Regions from separate parts of the Streptomyces sp. NPDC056222 genome, predicted to be linked through region 2. Evidence: riboswitches for the same ligand, from Rfam matches in the RefSeq annotation. Region 2 holds a riboswitch; each other region holds the start of a gene.
What was found. A riboswitch is a leader RNA that binds a small molecule or an ion and turns the genes downstream of it on or off. The one in region 2 is predicted to bind cobalamin.
Positions count from the first base shown of each region.

Region 1: linked by a shared signal. The riboswitch ahead of metE (5-methyltetrahydropteroyltriglutamate--homocysteine S-methyltransferase) and the one ahead of cobN (cobaltochelatase subunit CobN) in region 2 are both predicted to bind cobalamin.
Region 3: linked by a shared signal. The riboswitch ahead of ACFC0D_RS07190 (energy-coupling factor ABC transporter permease) and the one ahead of cobN (cobaltochelatase subunit CobN) in region 2 are both predicted to bind cobalamin.

Region 1 is NZ_JBHJTL010000046.1:4,610-10,771, reverse strand. Features, by position in the region: gene ACFC0D_RS21705 (M60 family metallopeptidase) at 1-1,296, opposite strand, end outside; gene ACFC0D_RS21700 (LacI family DNA-binding transcriptional regulator) at 1,493-2,617, opposite strand; cobalamin riboswitch at 2,902-3,131, shown strand; gene metE (5-methyltetrahydropteroyltriglutamate--homocysteine S-methyltransferase) at 3,305-5,629, shown strand; gene ACFC0D_RS21690 (acyl-CoA thioesterase) at 5,634-6,062, shown strand.
Region 2 is NZ_JBHJTL010000049.1:20,847-27,008, forward strand. Features, by position in the region: gene cobN (cobaltochelatase subunit CobN) at 1-3,023, opposite strand, end outside; cobalamin riboswitch at 3,058-3,201, opposite strand; gene ACFC0D_RS22625 (cobalamin biosynthesis protein CobG) at 3,265-4,800, shown strand; gene ACFC0D_RS22630 (precorrin-8X methylmutase) at 4,797-5,450, shown strand; gene ACFC0D_RS22635 (precorrin-2 C(20)-methyltransferase) at 5,447-6,162, shown strand, end outside.
Region 3 is NZ_JBHJTL010000009.1:111,862-118,023, forward strand. Features, by position in the region: gene ACFC0D_RS07170 (FAD-dependent oxidoreductase) at 1-373, opposite strand, end outside; gene ACFC0D_RS07175 (ATP-binding cassette domain-containing protein) at 661-1,509, opposite strand; gene cbiQ (cobalt ECF transporter T component CbiQ) at 1,506-2,255, opposite strand; gene ACFC0D_RS07185 (energy-coupling factor ABC transporter substrate-binding protein) at 2,262-2,603, opposite strand; gene ACFC0D_RS07190 (energy-coupling factor ABC transporter permease) at 2,603-3,301, opposite strand; cobalamin riboswitch at 3,330-3,554, opposite strand; gene ACFC0D_RS07195 (PTS-dependent dihydroxyacetone kinase phosphotransferase subunit DhaM) at 3,601-4,005, opposite strand; gene dhaL (dihydroxyacetone kinase subunit DhaL) at 4,002-4,625, opposite strand; gene dhaK (dihydroxyacetone kinase subunit DhaK) at 4,622-5,614, opposite strand.

The DNA of each region.
Region 1 (6,162 bases), on a different contig from region 2:
CGCGGCGAGTTCGGCCCGGCCCGTGGCGTCGATGGGGAAGGCCCAGCGGTCGAGGAAGAAGGCGGTGAGGTCGTGGCCGGCGACGCGGCTGGAGTACGTGGCGAGCGCGCGGTAGCGCTTGGCGGTCTCGGTCCAGTCGGACTGCGGGTTCTCCTCGCGGACCAGCCTGTGCAGCCGGGGCCAGAAGTCCTCGCCGAAGGCGAGCTCCAGCTGACGCAGCGGGACGAGCTTCTCGTACGCGCCGAAGGACCTCTCGTACGCGAGACCCGCCGTGCCGAACTTCGCCTGGGCCGAGCGGAAGTGGTTCAGGCCCGTGGCGGGGTCGACGGTGAGCAGGTTCGACGGTCGGCCCAGGCTGCGCTGCGCCGCCAGGGAGTAGATGTTCACGGTCACCTCGGTGAGACCCGAGGGCTTGTACGCCATCTGCTGATGCAGGTGCCCGAGCTCGTGGTACAGCCCCCAGCCCCGGGTGCGCAGGCCCTCGACGGTGGTCAGCCGGTCGAGATAGGCGCGCGGGAAGCCGTTGTAGCCGTGGGTGGCGTAGGCGCCGACGCCGGTGGGGACCTTGGAGACCTCGGTGAAGTGGTACGGGCCGGCCTTGCGACGGTGTGTCGGGGAGCTCCCGTCGAGACCGCTGATGGCGGCGTGCGAGGCGATGACGGTCTCCAGGAGCCGCAGGAGGGCGTCGTGGTCCTCGTTCCGGTGGAGGAGGGCGCCCTCCCGTGTGAGGGTGAGGATCGTGTGCGGCGCCGTCAGCTCCACGTAGGGGACGTCGGTGAGCGTGTCCAACCGGGCCTGGTAGTCGGCCTCGGTGGTGCGGCCCAGTGCGTACGTGGGCATGGGCACGGCCCCGGAGCGGAACCTGACCCCCGCCCGCTCGCCGTCACCGGCCAGCGTCAGGTAGACGGGACCGCCGTGGGGATCGACGACGGTGTTGGCGCCGGGTTCGAGCGCGTGGGCTCGCGGCTCGGTGAGCGTGCCGTAGTAGTCCCACAGGCCGATCCACAGGGTCGGCACGAGACCGTCGTACGGCAGGACGTTGAGCGTGACCTCGGCACCGGGCGGCGCGTACAGGCCGGTCGCGTGGAGCTCGCTGCCGCGCAGCGCCTGGGCGAGCCGGAGCCGCTCGCTCTCGGCGGCGGGGCGTGCGGTCACCGTGATCGTGCACGTATGGCCGGTGGCGGTGGCGGCCGCGGTGGCCGCGTGCGCCGGGGCGGCGCCCAGCAGGCCGGCGGTGCCGGCACCGGCCAGACCCGCGAGGACGGAACGACGGTTGAGCGCAGGGAGGTGGGGCATCCGGTCTCCTCGGAGAGGGCAAGGGCCTGGCCTCTGACTGCCCGACAGGATGTAAGCGGTTGCTATGCCGAGGCAAGAGAAGACGCAATGTTTCTACGGGTTTCTATGAACCCGAAGGGAACCAGCGGAGACAAGCGACGGTAAACGTTCTCTCCCACACCTCTGCCCTGGGTTGTCCCCCGCGCTCATCCCTGCTTCACACGGTGCGGGCCCGCCGGGTGCGTGTCGCCTTCGGCGGGGCCACCGAGTCGCGCACCACGATGTGCGTGCCCAGCCGGTGCACGCCCGTCGTGGGTGCCCGCCAGGCGTCGTCACCGTCGTCGCCGTCGTCCCCGGGGGTCGCGAGCCGCACGGCCTGCCGGCCCATCTCCTCCAGCGGGATGTGCACGGTGGTCAGCCGCGGACGCATCTCTTGCGCCACGGGCACATCGTCGTAGCCGACGAGGGAGACGTCCTCCGGGATCCGGGCGCCCGCCTCCTCCAGGGCCTGCGCCGCACCGGCCGCCACGATGTCGTTGGCGGCGAAGATCGCGGTGAAGTCGAGCCCCTCGGCGAGGAGTTCGGTCGTCCGGCGATAGCCGAAGCCTCTGCTGAACGCACCGGTGTGCACCAGACCGTCATCGGGCGTGACGCCGCGCAGTTCGAGGGCTCGGCGGTATCCGGCGAGGCGGTCCAGCGTGGTCGAGACGGCGGGCGGGCCGCCCAGGTAGAGGATCCGCCGATGCCCTTGCGTCAGCAGATGGTCGGTGATGGCGAACGCACCGCCCTCGTTGTCGTACTCCACCGCCGCCGCGGGGACCCGTCCCCCCAGCGAGGGCCGGCCGCAGAGCACCAGGGAGGAGCCCCCGGCGTGGAGTTCCTCGGCGCGGCGGGTGAGTTCCGCGGTGTAGGCGCGGTCCACGACACTCCCTCCGACCAGCACGACCACGTCGGCACGCTGCTCGTGCAGGAGGTCGACGAAGGCCAGTTCGCGCTTCGCGTCGCCCTGCGTGCAGCAGACCAGGCAGAGCCGGCCCGTGCGCGCCGCCTCGCGCTCCACGCCGCGCGCGATGTACGCGAAGAAGGGGTCGACGATCTCGCTGACGATGATCCCCACGGTGCGGTTCGAGGTGCCGGCCAGGGCGCGGGCGTGCGCGTTCACCACATAGCCGAGCTCCCGCATCGCGCCCTCGACCCGGTCGCGGGTCGCCTGTGCCACCGGATAGTTGCGGTTCAGCACCCGTGAGACGGTCGCCGTCGACACTCCGGCGAGCGCGGCCACCTCCCGGATGGTCGCGCGCCGCGAATCCCCCGCCGCCACCTGCCGAGCACTCCCGTTCATCGGTGCCGCCTCCTCACGTGCGGCTGGAGCCTATACGAACTCCGTCGCCGCTGTTCACGGCACGCGGACGCGCCAGGAGCCCACCGGTCACGAACAACGGTGCGCGGCCCGGGACTTCGGTGGTCCCGCCGTCTCCGGCACAGGCGGGGAGCCGTCGCGGGGGCGGCACCGGAGACTCCGTTCCCCAGGGGTGGCGGCGCGCCGCCACGCAGCCCTCACAGCGGGTGTGTCTCATTTCACCGTCCGGAACATGAGTCACTCGCACCCTTCCACGCCCACGGGGCTACGCTGCCCGTGCAGCTGGTTCGCCCCGTCAGCCAGGCGGGACGCGTCGTAAGAGGGAACCCGGTGGGAATCCGGGACTGCCCCGCAGCGGTGAGCGAGAACGACCGCCGTCATACGCACTGGGCCCGCGAGGGTCTGGGAAGCGACGGTTAGTAGGTGTCTCGTACGACTTCCGTACGACGAGACGTGCTCGCGAGTCCGAAGACCTGCCCGTTGCCCGTACGCGACCGTTCGCGTGCGGTGATCCCGGTGACCTCGTGGGCGGGTCGGCGTGCACAGCAGGACGGATCGGCCGCGCGTACCTCGATGTACGCCCCTGCGGTGGTCCTTCCGGTTCGTCACCCTTCGCTCGCGACTCCTCGGGTCTGTCTCATGACACGCAAGCTCGCGAAGGAGAGTTACGTGACAACCGAGTCCGCGGCCGCGGCAGCACGGGCCACCGTGTACGGATACCCCCGCCAGGGTCGGAACCGGGAGCTGAAGAAGGCCGTCGAGGGGTACTGGAAGGGCCGGGTCGGCGCCGAAGCCCTCCGGGAGACCGCCCGGGAGCTGCGCGAGACCAACTGGCGGCAGCTCGCCGACTCCGGCATCCACGAGGTGCCGACCGGCGACTTCTCCCTCTACGACCATGTGCTCGACACCAGTGTCATGGTCGGCGCCGTCCCCGCCCGCCACCGCGCCGCCGTCGAGTCCGACCCGCTCGACGGGTACTTCGCGATGGCCCGCGGCACCGAGGACGTGGCGCCGCTGGAGATGACCAAGTGGTTCGACACCAACTACCACTACCTTGTCCCCGAGCTGGGTCCCGACAGTGCCTTCGGCGCCGACAGCACCAAGCAGGTCGCCGAGCTGAAGGAGGCCCTCGCGCTCGGCCACTCGGCCCGTCCCGTCCTGGTGGGGCCGGTCACGTACCTCCTGCTGGCCAAGCCGGCGCCGGGTGTCGCGGAGGACTTCGAGCCGCTCACCCTGCTCGACCGGTTGCTGCCGGTGTACGCCGAGGTGCTCGCCGACCTGCTCGCGGCGGGCGCCGAGTGGGTGCAGCTCGACGAGCCCGCCCTCGTCCAGGACCGCACTCCCGCCGAGCTGAACGCCGCCGCCCGCGCCTACCGTGAACTCGGCGGCCCTGCCGACCGGCCGAAGCTGCTGATCGCCTCCTACTTCGACCGGCTGGGCGAGGCACTTCCCGTGCTGGCGAAGGCCCCCGTGGAGGGACTCGCGCTCGACTTCACCGATGCCGCCGCCGGCAATCTGGCGGATCTCGCGGCGGTGGGCGGCCTGCCGGGCAAGCGGCTGGTCGCCGGTGTCGTCAACGGCCGCAACATCTGGATCAACGACCACCAGAAGTCCCTGACCGCCCTCGGCACCCTGCTCGGCCTCGCCGATCAGGTCGACGTCGCGGCGTCCTGCTCGCTGCTGCACGTCCCGCTGGACGCCGCGGTGGAGCGGGACATCGACCCGCAGATCCGCCGCTGGCTCGCCTTCGCGCGCCAGAAGACCGCGGAGATCGCCACGCTCGCGCGCGGCCTGTCCCAGGGCACCGGTGCGATCGCCGCCGAACTCGCCGCCAACCGTGCCGATCTGGCCTCGCGGGCGAGCTCGGCGATCACCAACGACCCCGCCGTACGGACCCGCACGGCCGCCGTCACCGAAAGCGACACCCGCCGTGCCCAGCCCTACACCGAGCGCGCGGCCGCCCAGCGGGCCCACCTGAACCTGCCGTTGCTGCCCACGACGACCATCGGCTCCTTCCCGCAGACCGCCGAGCTGCGCAGCGCCCGCGCCGATCTGCGCGCCGGATGGCTCGACACGACGGCATACGAGGAGCGGATCAAGGCCGAGATCCGCGAGGTGATCGCCTTCCAGGAGAAGACCGGCCTCGACGTCCTCGTGCACGGCGAGCCCGAACGCAACGACATGGTCCAGTACTTCGCCGAGCGGCTGACCGGCTACCTCGCCACCCAGCACGGCTGGGTCCAGTCGTACGGCACCCGGTACGTCCGGCCGCCGGTCCTGGCCGGCGACATCTCCCGCCCCGCGCCGATGACGGTGCGCTGGACGACGTACGCACAGCGGCAGACGTCCCGCCCCGTCAAGGGAATGCTGACCGGCCCGGTCACGATGCTGGCCTGGTCCTTCGTCCGTGACGACCAGCCGCTCGGCGACACCGCCCGCCAGGTCGCGCTCGCCCTGCGCGACGAGGTCGCCGATCTGGAGGCGGCGGGCACGTCGGTGATCCAGGTCGACGAGCCGGCCCTGCGCGAGACACTGCCGCTGCGCGCCGACGCCCACGCCCCGTACCTCGCCTGGGCCACCGAGGCCTTCCGCCTCACCACGGCCGGCGTCCGTCCGGACACCCAGATCCACACCCACATGTGCTACGCCGAGTTCGGCGACATCCTCCGGGCCATCGACGACCTCGACGCGGACGTCATCAGCCTGGAGGCCGCCCGTTCCCACATGCAGGTCGCGGACGAGCTCGCGGGGGCCGGATACCCCCGGGAGGTCGGCCCCGGCGTGTACGACATCCACTCACCGCGCGTCCCGGAGGAGGCGGAGGCCGTCTCGCTCATCGAGCGCGCCCTGCTCTCCGTCCCCGCCGACCGGCTCTGGATCAATCCCGACTGCGGCCTGAAGACGCGCGGCTGGCGAGAGGTCCGGCCCGCACTGGAACACATGGCCGCGGCGGCCCGCCAGGTCCGTGGTCGTCTGCCCCGCACCGAGGGCTGAGCACATGAACACCTGTACCACCGTCGGCGATCGGGCCCACAAAGCACCGGCCGACTCCCAGGTGACCCTCGCCCACATCATGAGCGAGCACGAGACCAACCTGTACGGGACCATCCACGGCGGCGTCGTCATGAAACTCATCGACGACGCAGCCGCGGCGGCGGCGGGCCGCCACGCGGACGGCCCCGCCGTGACGGTCTCCGTCGACCGGATGACGTTCCTCTCCCCCGCTCGCGCCGGTGACCTGCTCACCGTCCACGCCGAGCTGTGCCACGCGGGCCGGACCTCGATGGCCGTCGCCGTCGGCGTCACCGCGGAACGCTGGAACGCGACCTCCGGTCCCACGACCGAAGTGGCCACCGCCCGGCTGACCTTCGTCGCGATCGATGCCGAAGGCCGTCCGCGCCCGGTCCCCGGGCTGAAGGAGGAGTAGCGGCAGACGGGGCGCAGCGGCCTGCGCCCCGGACGGGCGGCCCCGGCGGGGGTGGCGGTGGAACGAACCACCGGCCTCTCGTCGCCGGGGCCCGCGCCCT
Region 2 (6,162 bases):
CCTTCGAGACCACGCCCGTACGCGTACCCGCCCCACACCGTGTACACCTCGGCGAGGTCCGCGTCCGTACGCCAGTCGCGCGAGTCGATCAGCTGGAGGATGCCCGCGCCGTACGTGCCCGGCCGCGAGCCGAAGATACGGGTGGTCGCCCGCCGCTCGTCGCCGTGCTCGGCCAGGTCGGCCTGCGCGTGCGCCCGTACGAAGTTGTCCTCGGCCGGCTCGTCCAGCGAGGCGGCCAGCCGCACGGCGTCGTCGAGAAGCCCGATGACGTGCGGGAACGCGTCCCGGAAGAAGCCCGAGATGCGCAGCGTCACATCGATGCGCGGACGGCCCAGTTCGGCGAGCGGGATCGCCTCGAGACCGTTCACCCGGCGCGAGGCGTCGTCCCAGGTCGGGCGGATGCCCAGCAGGGCCAGCGCCTCGGCCACGTCGTCGCCCGCCGTGCGCATCGCGCTCGTCCCCCACAGGGACAGACCGACGGACGTCGGCCACTCGCCGTTGTCGGAGCGGTAGCGCTCCAGGAGCGAGTCGGCGAGCGCCTGACCGGTCTCCCACGCGAGGCGGGAGGGAACGGCCTTGGGGTCGACGGAGTAGAAGTTCCGGCCGGTCGGCAGCACGTTCACCAGACCGCGCAGCGGCGAGCCGGACGGGCCGGCCGGCACGAAGCCGCCGTCCAACGCGTGCACGGCGTGGGTGAGTTCGTCGGTCGTGGCCGAGAGCCGCGGAACGACCTGCTCGCAGGCGAAGCGGAGCACCGCCTGGACGTCGGCGCCGTACGCGGCGGCGACCGCCGGGACCGCGTCCACGGACCAGTCCGCCGCCTCCATCGCCTCGACCAGCTCGCGCGCAGTCGCCTCCGCCTCGTCGGCGGTCGTCCGGGTCGCGGCCGACTCGTCCAGCCCCAGGGCCTCACGCAGACCCGGCAGGGCCTGCGTACCGCCCCAGATCTGCCGGGCGCGCAGGATCGACAGCACGAGGTTCACCCGCGCCTCGCCCACCGGCGCCCCGCCGAGCACATGCAGACCGTCCCTGATCTGCGCGTCCTTGACCTCGCACAGCCAGCCGTCGACATGCAGCAGGAAGTCGTCGAAGCCGTCGTCCTCCGGACGGTCCTCGAGCCCCAGGTCGTGGTCGAGCTTCGCCGCCTGGATCAGCGTCCAGATCTGCGCGCGGATCGCGGGCAGCTTCGACGGGTCCATGGAGGAGATCTGCGCGTACTCGTCGAGCAGCTGCTCCAGGCGCGCGATGTCGCCGTACGAGTCGGCGCGCGCCATCGGCGGCACCAGGTGGTCGACGAGCGTCGCGTGCACGCGACGCTTGGCCTGCGTGCCCTCGCCCGGGTCGTTGACCAGGAACGGGTAGATCAGAGGGATGTCGCCGAGCGCCGCGTCCGGGCCGCAGGCGGCCGACAGGCCGGCGTTCTTGCCGGGCAGCCACTCCAGGTTGCCGTGCTTGCCGAGGTGGACCATCGCGTCCGCCCCGAAGCCGCCGTCCTCGGCGCGCGCCGCGATCCAGCGGTAGGCGGCCAGGTAGTGGTGGGACGGCGGGAGATCGGGGTCGTGATAGATCGCGATCGGGTTCTCGCCGAAGCCGCGCGGCGGCTGGATGAGGATCAGCAGGTTCCCGCGCCGCAGGGCGGCGAGGACGATGTCGCCCTCGGGGTTGCGGGACCGGTCCAGGAACATCTCGCCGGGCGCCGGGCCCCAGTGCTCCTCGACCGCCTCGCGCAGCTCGGCCGGGAGCTGCGCGTACCAGCGCTTGTAGTCGGCCGCCGGGATGCGAACGGGGTTCTTCGCCAGCTGCTCCTCGGTGAGCCAGTCCTGGTCGTGGCCGCCGGCCTCGATCAGGGCGTAGATCAGCTCGTCGCCGTCGCCGGAGACCAGGCCGGGGATCTCCTCGACCGGACCGAAGTCGTAGCCCTCCTCCCGCAGGCGCCGCAGCAGCGCGACGGCGGAGGCGGGGGTGTCGAGGCCGACCGCGTTGCCGATCCGGGAGTGCTTGGTCGGGTACGCGGAGAGGACGAGCGCGAGCTTCTTCTCGGCGTTCGGGATATGGCGCAGACGGGCGTGACGGACCGCGATCCCGGCGACGCGGGCCGCGCGCTCGGTGTCGGCGACGTACGCGGGCAGCCCGTCCTCGTCGATCTCCTTGAAGGAGAACGGGACGGTGATGAGCCGGCCGTCGAACTCGGGGACGGCGACCTGGCTCGCGGCGTCCAGCGGGGAGAGACCCTCGTCGTTCTCCTCCCAGGCCGAGCGCGAGCCGGTGAGGCAGAGCGCCTGGAGGATCGGTACGTCGAGGGCGGCGAGCGCGCCCGCGTCCCAGGCCTCCTCGTCGCCGCCGGCCTGCGCCTCGGCGGGCTTGGTGCCGCCGGCCGCGAGGACGGTGGTGATGATCGCGTCGGCGCCGCGCAGACGGTCGAGCAGCTCCGGCTCCGGGGCGCGCAGGGACGCGACGTACAGCGGCAGGGCCTGGGCGCCGGCGTCCTCGACGGCCTCGCAGAGGGTGTCGATGAAGGCGGTGTTCCCGCTCATGTGGTGGGCGCGGTAGTAGAGCACGGCGACCGTCGGGCCGTCGGTCGTCCGGGGCGTGCGCTCCAGCGGGCCCCAGGTCGGCGCGGCGGCCGGGGCGTCGAAGCCGTGGCCGGTGAGCAGCACGGTGTCGGAGAGGAAGCGGGCCAGCTGCTCCAGGTTGGCCGGGCCGCCGTGCGCGAGGTAGGCGTGGGCCTCGGTGGCGACACCCACCGGGACGGTGGAGGTCGCCATGAGCTGGGCGTCGGGGGCCTGTTCGCCGGAGAGCACGACCAGCGGCCTTCCGGCGGCGCGCAGCGCGTCGAGGCCGTCCTCCCATGCCCGCAGCCCGCCGAGGAGCCGCACGAGAACGAGGTCGACGTCGTCCAGGAGCCCGGGCAGGTCGTCCAGGGCGAGGCGGGAGGGATTGGCGAACCGGTACTCGACGGGGCCGCCGGCCGCGCGGGCGCTGAGCAGGTCGGTGTCGGAGTGCGACAGCAACAGAATTCGCATGCGTGCGCAGGCCTTCCTCGGGGTTGTCCGCGCCCCGGGTGGTCGTATGGACGGCGGGAGTTCCTGACTCACCGGGCCGCTGGTGCGACCTGGCTCACAGTGGCGGGACCGCGCCGGATTCTCACCGGGCTTCCTCCCCGGGGTCCTGGGACCCCATGCCGTCTGCATAGTAGATCGTGCTCACGGCGGGCAGGGGTCGTCCCCAGGGGTCGTCCCGATCCACGTGGGTATGCTCGCCGCCATGCCGCCCACCCCACCCACAACGCCCAACCGGGGCGAACCTCTCATACGGGACCGTGGCGATGCCTGCCCCGGCGCGCTGCGCCTGCACCCCGCCGATGACGGCGGTCTGGCCCGACTGCGCCTGCCCGCAGGCTTGTTGACGTCTCGTCAGGTCCAGGTCCTGGCGTCGGCGGCGGAGTCGCTCGGCGACGGCCGGGTCACGGTCACGTCCCGGGGGAACGTGGAGCTGCGCGGCCTCGGCGAGGGCTGTGGCATCGATCTGGCGGAGCGGCTGACGGAGGCGGGCCTGCTGCCCTCGGCCACCCACGAACGCGTCCGCAACATCGTCGCCTCCCCGACCGCGGGACTGGACGGACTCGGCCACGCGGACGCGCAGTTGTGGGCCCGCGAACTGGACACCCTGCTCTGCGCGACCCCCTGGACGGCGGCCCTCTCGGGCCGCTTCCTCTTCGTCCTGGACGACGGCCGCGGAGACGTGGCGGGGCTGGGCGGAGATGTGACCTTGATCGCAGGAGGACCGTGGGCGGCCGGCGACGGGGGGACGGGCGAGAGCACGTCGCCCGGCGGGAGCAAAGCCTCGACGGGCGGGAGTCCGCACCCCGGCGGGACCGGAGCCTCGGCGGCCGGGAGCCCGTCGCACGGCGAGACCGGAGCCTCGGTGGGCGGGAGTCTGTCCCCCAATGAGAGCGAAGCCTCGGCCGGCGGCTGCGTCGGCCCCGCCCCGCGCGCGGCCGACGCCCTGCTGTACGTCGGCGGGCAGGCGTTCCGCGTCGCGGGCGCCGACGCGCCGCGAGCGGCGCTCGCCGCGGCCGACGCGTTCCTGCGGGCCGCACAGGCCGCCGGGAACGGCGCATGGCGTGTGAAGGAGCTGCCGAACGCAGGCGCACCGAACACGGAGGCCATCGACACCGCCGGCCTGACGGCACTGCCGGGCACCGCGACTCCCGGCGCCGGAACGGCCGACGCGCCGGACGCCGGGACCGGCCTCCTCGACCTCGCCGCCGCGCTCGCACGGGCCGGGGTCGACGCCCGGCCCGTCGTCCCCGCACCGCCGCTGCCGCACGGCGCGCCGCCCGCGCCCGGGCCCCTCGGCGGGAACGCGCTGCACGTGCTCGCGCCGCTCGGACGGCTGACGGCCACCCAGCTGCGGGCGCTGCTGCCCGCCGACGAGGTACGGCTCACGCCCTGGCGCGGGGCCGTCGTCGTCGGGGCCACCCGAACGCGGCTGCCCGAGCTGGAGGCGGCCGGGCTGGTCACCGACCCCCGCTCCCCCTGGGTCGGCGTCGGCGCCTGCACCGGGCGGCCCGGCTGCGCCAAGTCCCTCGCCGGCGTCCGCGCGGACGCCGTACCCGGCACTCCCGGCCTCCCCGTCCACTTCTCGGGGTGCGAGCGCCGGTGCGGCCACCCCCAAGGCGCCCCCGGCAGCTGGGTCGACGTCCTCGCCACCGCCGAGGGCACCTACCTCGTGGACGGCCGCCCCACCCCCCGTACCTCCCTGACCGAAGCAGTCGCAACGGCCCGCACAACGAGATGAGCGAGAACGACACGATGTTCGCCTACGAGAAGGACGGCGCGGAGATCTACCGCCAGTCCTTTGCCACGATCCGCGCCGAGGCGGACCTCGCCGATCTGCCCGCCGACGTCGCCACGGTCGCGGTCCGCATGATCCACGCCTGCGGCATGACCGACCTCGTCCGCGACCTCGCCTACTCGCCGCAGGTCGTCTCCCGCGCCCGCGCCGCCCTGCGCGCCGGCGCACCGATCCTGTGCGACGCGCAGATGGTCGCCAGCGGCGTGACCCGCAAGCGCCTGCCCGCCGACAACGACGTGGTCTGCACCCTCTCCGACCCCTCCGTGCCCGCCCTCGCCGCCGAGCTCGGCACCACCCGCAGCGCCGCCGCCCTCGAACTCTGGCGCGACCGCCTCGAAGGCTCCGTCGTCGCCATCGGCAACGCGCCCACCGCCCTCTTCCACCTCCTGGAGATGATCGCGAAGGGTGCGCCCCGCCCGGCCGCCGTCCTCGGCATACCGGTCGGCTTCATCGGCGCCGCCGAGTCCAAGGACGCCCTCGCCGCCCAGACCCTGGGCCTCGACTACCTCGTCGTACGGGGCCGGCGCGGCGGCAGCGCGATGACCGCCGCCGCGATCAACGCCATCGCGACGGAAGCGGAGATCCAGGCATGAGCGCCAACGCCCCCGGCAAGCTGTACGGAGTCGGCCTCGGCCCCGGCGACCCCAACCTGATGACGGTCGCCGCCGTGAAGGCCATCGCGTCCGCCGACGTCGTCGCCTACCACTCGGCCCGCCACGGCCGCTCCATCGCGCGCTCCATCGCCGCCGAGCACCTCCGCGAGGACCACATCGAGGAGCGGCTGATGTACCCGCTCACGGTGGAGACCACCGACCACCCCGGCGGCTACCGCGGCGCGCTCGACGACTTCTACGAGGAGGCCGCGGCCCGCCTCGCCGCCCACCTCGACGCCGGCCGCACCGTCGCCGTCCTCGCCGAGGGCGACCCGCTCTTCTACGGCTCGTACCAGCACATGCACAAGCGGCTCGCGGACCGCTACGACACCACCGTCATCCCCGGCGTCACCTCCGTGTCCGCCGCCGCGGCCCGGCTCGGCGAGCCGCTGTGCGAGGCGGAGGAGGTCCTGACGATCATCCCCGGCACACTGCCGGAGGACGAGCTGACGGCCCGCCTCGCGGGCACCGACTCGGCGGTCGTGATGAAGCTCGGCCGCACCTTCCCCACCGTGCGCCGCGCCCTGGAGCGCGCGGGCCGCCTCGACGACGCGCGGTACGTGGAGCGGGCGTTCATGGCGGGCGAGCGGACGGAGATCCTCGCCGAGGTGGACCCGGAGACCGTGCCGTACTTCTCGGTCGCCGTCCTGCC
Region 3 (6,162 bases), on a different contig from region 2:
GCGCCTGGATCGCGCTGGGGGCGACGAGTGCGGGGTGGTAGGCGTACCGGCCGAAGTGCAGGATCTGCATCGCGATGCGCCCGCCCTCGGCGTGCACGGCCTCGGTGATGAGCTTGTGCTCGCCGACCTCGTCCTCGGTGCTGAGCTTGGCGCCGCCGTCCCAGGGGCGGCCGGCCTCGTTCGGGGCGATGCCGCCGGTCACGATCAGGCCGACGCCCCCGCGGGCGCGCTCGGCGTAGAACGCGGCCATCCGCTCGAAGCCGTTCTCGGTCTCCTCGAGGCCGACGTGCATGGAACCCATGAGCACCCGGTTCGGCAGGGTGGTGAACCCGAGGTCGAGCGGGCTCAGCAGGTGCGGGTACGGGGTGGTCATGGGGGCGCCTCCTCGCGCAGTGTCGTCAGGACTGTTGTAGACGACCCGAGGGAGCTTGTGCAACAAGTTGCATAAGAGGGGGAGGGTGATCTGCGCGACGTTGCACCACCACGGCCCCCTGGCGGGGATCCGCCAGGGGGCCGTCGTGGTGCTTCGAGCGCCTCAGGTGCCAGGTGCGTGAGGCGCCCCAGGCGCGCGGGTGCTTCCCGTGCCCCGGGCACCTGTGGGGACCGGTCGCGGCGACCAGCCGCCTCTGGTGCCTGAATGCCGCAGATGCCTCGTGCGCCTCACGCGCCTCGGGGTGCCGTGACCCAGGTGTCCAGGTCCTCCGCCGTGCGCGGACCCTCCGCGTCCGCGGCGAGCAGGCCGTGCGCGCGCAGCAGCCGCGTCACCGCCATGCCCCAGGGCCGACGCAGGCGCGCCGCGTCGAGGAGCTCGTCGTCGGCGAGCAGCTCCTCGATCGGGCCCGTACGCAGCCCCTCGGGCGAGAGCACAGCGGCCTCGTCCGCCCAGCGCAGCGCCAGATCGACATCGTGCGTGGCCATGACCACCGTCGTACCGGAGTCCCGCAGCCGCCCGAGCACCTCGAGGAGTCGCTCCTGCCCGTGCGGATCGAGCCCGGCCGTCGGCTCGTCCATGATGAGGACCCGCGGCCGCATCGCCACGGCGCCCGCGATCGCCGCCCGCTTCCGCTGCCCGTACGACAACAGATGGGTCGGGCGGTCCTCCAGGGCCACGATGTCCAGCGCCTCCAGCGCCTCGCGGACCCGGAGCCGTACCTCCTCCTCCGGAAGCCCCAGATTCATCGGCCCGAACGACACGTCCTGGCCGACCGAGGCGGCGAAGAGCTGGTCGTCCGGGTCCTGGACCACCAGCTGCACGGTCGTCCGCAGCCGGGTCAGCCCCTTCCGGTCGTACGACACCTCCTCGCCGTCCAGCCGGAGCGCGCCGTTGCTGCTGCGCAGACCGCCGCTCAGCAGCCGCAGCAGCGTCGTCTTGCCGCCGCCGTTGCGGCCGAGGAGAGCCATCGCCCGGCCCTCCGGCACGGCGAAGTCGATGCCGTCGAGGACGACCGGCCCGTCCTCGTAGGCGAACGTGGCCTTCACCAGTTCCACGACAGGAGGTGCAGGGCTCACGGCAGGGACCTTTCCAGTACGAGAGTGAGCGTGACGAGACCGGCCAGGAGGCCGGCCGTCGACGCGAGGAAGCGGGTCGACACCGCCGCTTGGGGCACCAGGACCCGCAAGGTCCCGTCGTACCCCCGCCCGGCGAGCCCCGTCTGCAGGCGCTGCGCCCGGTCGAAGGCGCGCACGAACGCGGTCGCACCGAGCCCCGCGAGCGAGCGCCACGTCGCCGCCCGGGTGGTGAGCCCGAGCCGGGCCGCCTGCGCCTGCCGGATCTTGGATATGGCGTCCAGGAGCAGGAAGCTGATCCGGTACATCACCAGCGCCACGTCCACCACGGGAGCCGGCACTCCGGCCCGTACGAGACGCGGCAGCACGTCCGAGACGGGCGTGGTGAACGCGAACAGCAGCACGCCCAGGGACGCGGCCGAGGTCCGCAGCAGCAACTCGCCCGCGTGCAACGGTCCGTCCGGCGCGAGGGCGACGAGCCCCCGTGCACCGCCGACCTCGAACAGGAGCGGGATCGCGCCCGTCACGCAAAATCCCAGCGGGATCCGGAACGCCCGCCACAGCTGGCGCCCCGGCACCCCGGCAGGACCGAGGAGCACGGCGAGCGTGGCCGCCGCGACGAGCACGGCGCCCGGCCAGGGCGGCAGACAGACCGCGCAGAGCGTCAGACCGAACCCGAGCACCGCTTTCTCGCAGGGGTGACGGCGGCGCCAGCGACTGCTGTGCGCCGCAGCGTCGATCGGCAGCATCGGCGCCTACTCGTCGCCGGACGCCGACCGCAGCGCCTTCGCCTCGGCACGGGCCTCGCCCTGCTTGCGGCCCCTGTGCACGCCGAAGTAGTACGCCAGCACGCCGGCGCCGAGCGCCGCCTGGAGCGAGAACAGCGCCGACTCGATCTCGCCGGACGGCGGCTCGTACAGCGGGCTGAACCACGGCTCGTAGTCGGGAGCGATCTCCGTGATCGCCGTCTCCGCCTCGGCGTCGGCCCCGGTGAACGGCTCCTCCTTGTGGTCGCCGAGCCCGAGCACCAGCGGGAGCACCGCGAGCGCCGCGACGACGAGCAGGAGCAGGGTGTTGATCTTCGCGTTCCGGCTCATCAGGCGCTCGCCTCCGCGTTCTCGTTCTTCTTCCGGGACGGGAGCAGGACGCCGAGGCGGGTCAGGTCCCCCTTGCTGGACTGCGTGAGCAGCCGCATCACGAGCACCGTGAGCAGCCCCTCGCTGACGGCGAGCGGCAACTGGGTCACGGCGAAGATCCCGCCGAACTTGGCCAGCGCGCCGAGCACACCGCTGCCCGGGTCCGGGAAGGCCAGCGCGAGCTGCACGCTGGTGACGCAGTAGGTGGAGATGTCGGCGACGAACGCGCCGAAGAACACGCTCACCATCAGCGGCACGTTGGACCGGCGCAGCAGCCAGTACGTACCGAAGCCGGCCCATGGGCCGACGATGGCCATCGAGAAGACGTTGGCACCGAGCGTCGTGAGCCCGCCGTGGGCGAGCAGCAGTGCCTGGAAGAGCAGCGTGATCGTGCCCAGGACCGCCATCACGGGCGGCCGGAACAGGATCGCGCCGAGCCCCGTACCGGTGGGGTGCGAGCAACTGCCCGTCACCGACGGAATCTTGAGCGCGGACAGGACGAAAGTGAACGCACCGGACGCACCGAGCAGCAGGGTGGACTCGGGGTTGGCCTTGACCTCACGGGTCAGCGCGCGAACACCGTGGACAACGAAGGGAGCGGACGCGACGCCCCAGGCGGCCGCGTGCACAGGGGGCAGATACCCCTCGGCTATATGCATGGTTGGGAGACCCTCTCCAGCACCTCGTGGATGGACAACGCACCTTGGCCGGTCTCCTGGCTGACGGGTCATGCCGCCGCGGCTCCGCCTTCCCAAACCGCCGCGGTCTCCCGCGGTGGTCCAGTGGCTTCCCCGGAGGGATGGAGCCGGACTTCCCGATCACAGTGGCGAGGGCCGCACCGGTACCGCACCGGTTTCCCGTACACCAAGGCGCTGTGACAGTAGTGGGTTGACCAGGTACATCACAACACGGAGGCTCCTCCGGACGGTGTGTGACAGATCTCGCGCGCGCCCCCCTCTCACTCCTTTCGATACGTGTAGGCCTCCGAGGCCGCGGCCACCACGGCATCCAGATCCCCGCCCGCGCTCGCCGTGACGAGGGCGGCGACGGCGCCCTCGACGAACGGGGCGTCCACGAGCCGTGCCCCCTCCGGCAGCTCGTCCTCCTCGGCGAGGAGAGCCTTCACCGTCAGTACGGCGCTGCCGAGATCGACGAGCAGCGCCACACCGGCACCCCGGTCGACCTCCCGCGCCGCCCCGACGATCAGCTGGGAGCTGGTGCCGAGGCCGCCGTCCGGCCGTCCGCCCGCGGGGGCGATCGGCGCGGTCGCTCCGCCGCCCGCGAGACCCTGGGCCAGTGCGGCGACGGCGCCGGCCACCTCCGCGCTGTGCGATACGAGGACGATTCCGACCTGCGCGGTCACTCGGCCGCCGCCTCGACGAGGGCGGCGATCAGCAGCGCGGACGAGGTGGCCCCGGGGTCCTGGTGCCCGATGGAGCGCTCGCCCAGATAGCTCGCCCTGCCCTTGCGCGCCTGGAGGGGTACGGTCGCGAGGGCGCCCCGCTCGGCCGCGTCCCGGGCGGCCGCGAAGGACTTGCCGAGCCCCTCGGTAGCCGGAACGAGGGCGTCCAGCATCGTCTTGTCACCCACCTGCGCCCCGCCGAGCTGGGCGACCGCGGCGACTCCCGCGGTGAGCGCCGCCGCCAGCTCCTGCCGCGTCACCGCCGGGGCCTCGCCGAGACCCTTGCCCGTCCGGCGCAGCAGCGTCCCGTACAGCGGCCCGGACGCGCCGCCGACGGTGGAGATCAACTGCCGCCCGGCAGCGGCGAGTACGGCACCCGGCGTCGTGGGCGGATCCTTCTCCAGCGCATCCGTCACGGCGCCGAACCCCCGCTTCAGATTGGCCCCGTGGTCGGCGTCGCCGATCGCCGAGTCGAGCTCGGTGAGGCGATCGGCCTCGCGTTCGACGGCTGCCGCGGCGATGGTCAGCCAGCGCAGGAAGAACGCGGCGTCGAACTCGTCGACTTCGGACACTCCGCTCACCGGCCCCAGCGCAGGGCGGGCGTCTGCACGGGCGCGTCCCACAGTCGCAGCATCTCTTCGTCGGCCTCGCACAACGTCACCGAACAGCCGGCCATGTCGAGGGAGGTGACGTAGTTCCCGACCAGGGTGCGGGCGACCGGCACCGCACGTTCGGTCAGGACCCGTTGGACCTCGGCGTTGAAGCCGTACAGTTCGAGCAACGGGGTGGCGCCCATGCCGTTCACCAGGGCGAGGACCGGTCCGGACGGCCGCAGATCGTCCAGTACGGCATCGACGGCGAAGTCCGCGATCTCCCGCGAGGTCATCATCGACCGCCGCTCACGCCCGGGCTCGCCATGGATCCCGATGCCCAACTCCAGCTCACCGGCGGGCAGATCAAAGGTGGGACTGCCCTTGGCGGGCGTGGTGCAGGCGCTCAGCGCGACACCGAAACTCCGCGACCGCTCGTTCACCCGCCGCGCGATCGCCTCCACCCGCTCCAGCGGCGCGCCCTCCTCGGCCGCGGCCCCGGCGATCTTCTCCACGAACAACGTGGCCCCGGTCCCGCGCCGCCCGGCCGTGTACAGACTGTCCGTCACCGCCACGTCGTCGTTGACGAGCACCTTGGCGATCTGGATCCCCTCGTCCTCGGCGAGCTCGGCCGCCATCTCGAAGTTGAGGACGTCCCCGGTGTAGTTCTTGACGACGAACAGGACCCCGGCCCCGCTGTCGACCGCGGCGGCGGCCCGCACCATCTGATCGGGCACGGGCGACGTGAAGATCTCCCCGGGGCAAGCGGCCGCCAACATCCCGGGCCCCACGAACCCCCCGTGCAACGGCTCATGCCCGGACCCACCTCCGGACACGAGCCCCACCTTGCCGTCCACGGGCGCGTCCCGCCGCAGCACGACGCGATGCTCGACATCGACGGTGAGCTCGGGATGCGCGGCGGCCATCCCCCGCAGCGCATCGGCGACCACGGTCTCGGGAACGTTGATCAGCATCTTCACGGACATCTCCTGGCAGCGCTGGCAGGTGTGGTGCGACCTCCAGCAGTATCTGCGCTCCCCGCCCCCGATCACAGACCCCGCAGGGCCGGTGCGTCGCGGCCGCCTTCCAGGGCCGCTACACCAACGCCTCCGGCTCGCAGATCAGCTCGGTTCGCCCACGAGGGCGCACTGCCCTTCGAGGCCGTCCCGATCTGGACGCGACCACGGAAAGCCGTCGTCCGAGTACGTTGCGTAGACCTTGCTCAATCCTTGGCGCCCGGCAGGTCTGTCATGACTGTCCGTTGGTCTTGCACCGCGCGTTCGAGCGGCGCAGGGTTGAAAGAGGGGAGCGGATGGAGGTGCGGTATGCCTCGTATATCTCTCGCCGCTTCCGTGGTCATCCTGTTTCTTGCCCCCTTGGGTTTGGCATCCGCTCAGTCGGTGGATGCCCCTGTCCGACCGGCACCGGTCGTCCAGGAGCAAACCCTCGAGCGTGGTTCGTGTTCTCAGGAATCGGGTGCCTCGTTGACGCTCGCGGCGAACGACAAATGCGCTGGGATCGTCTGCCC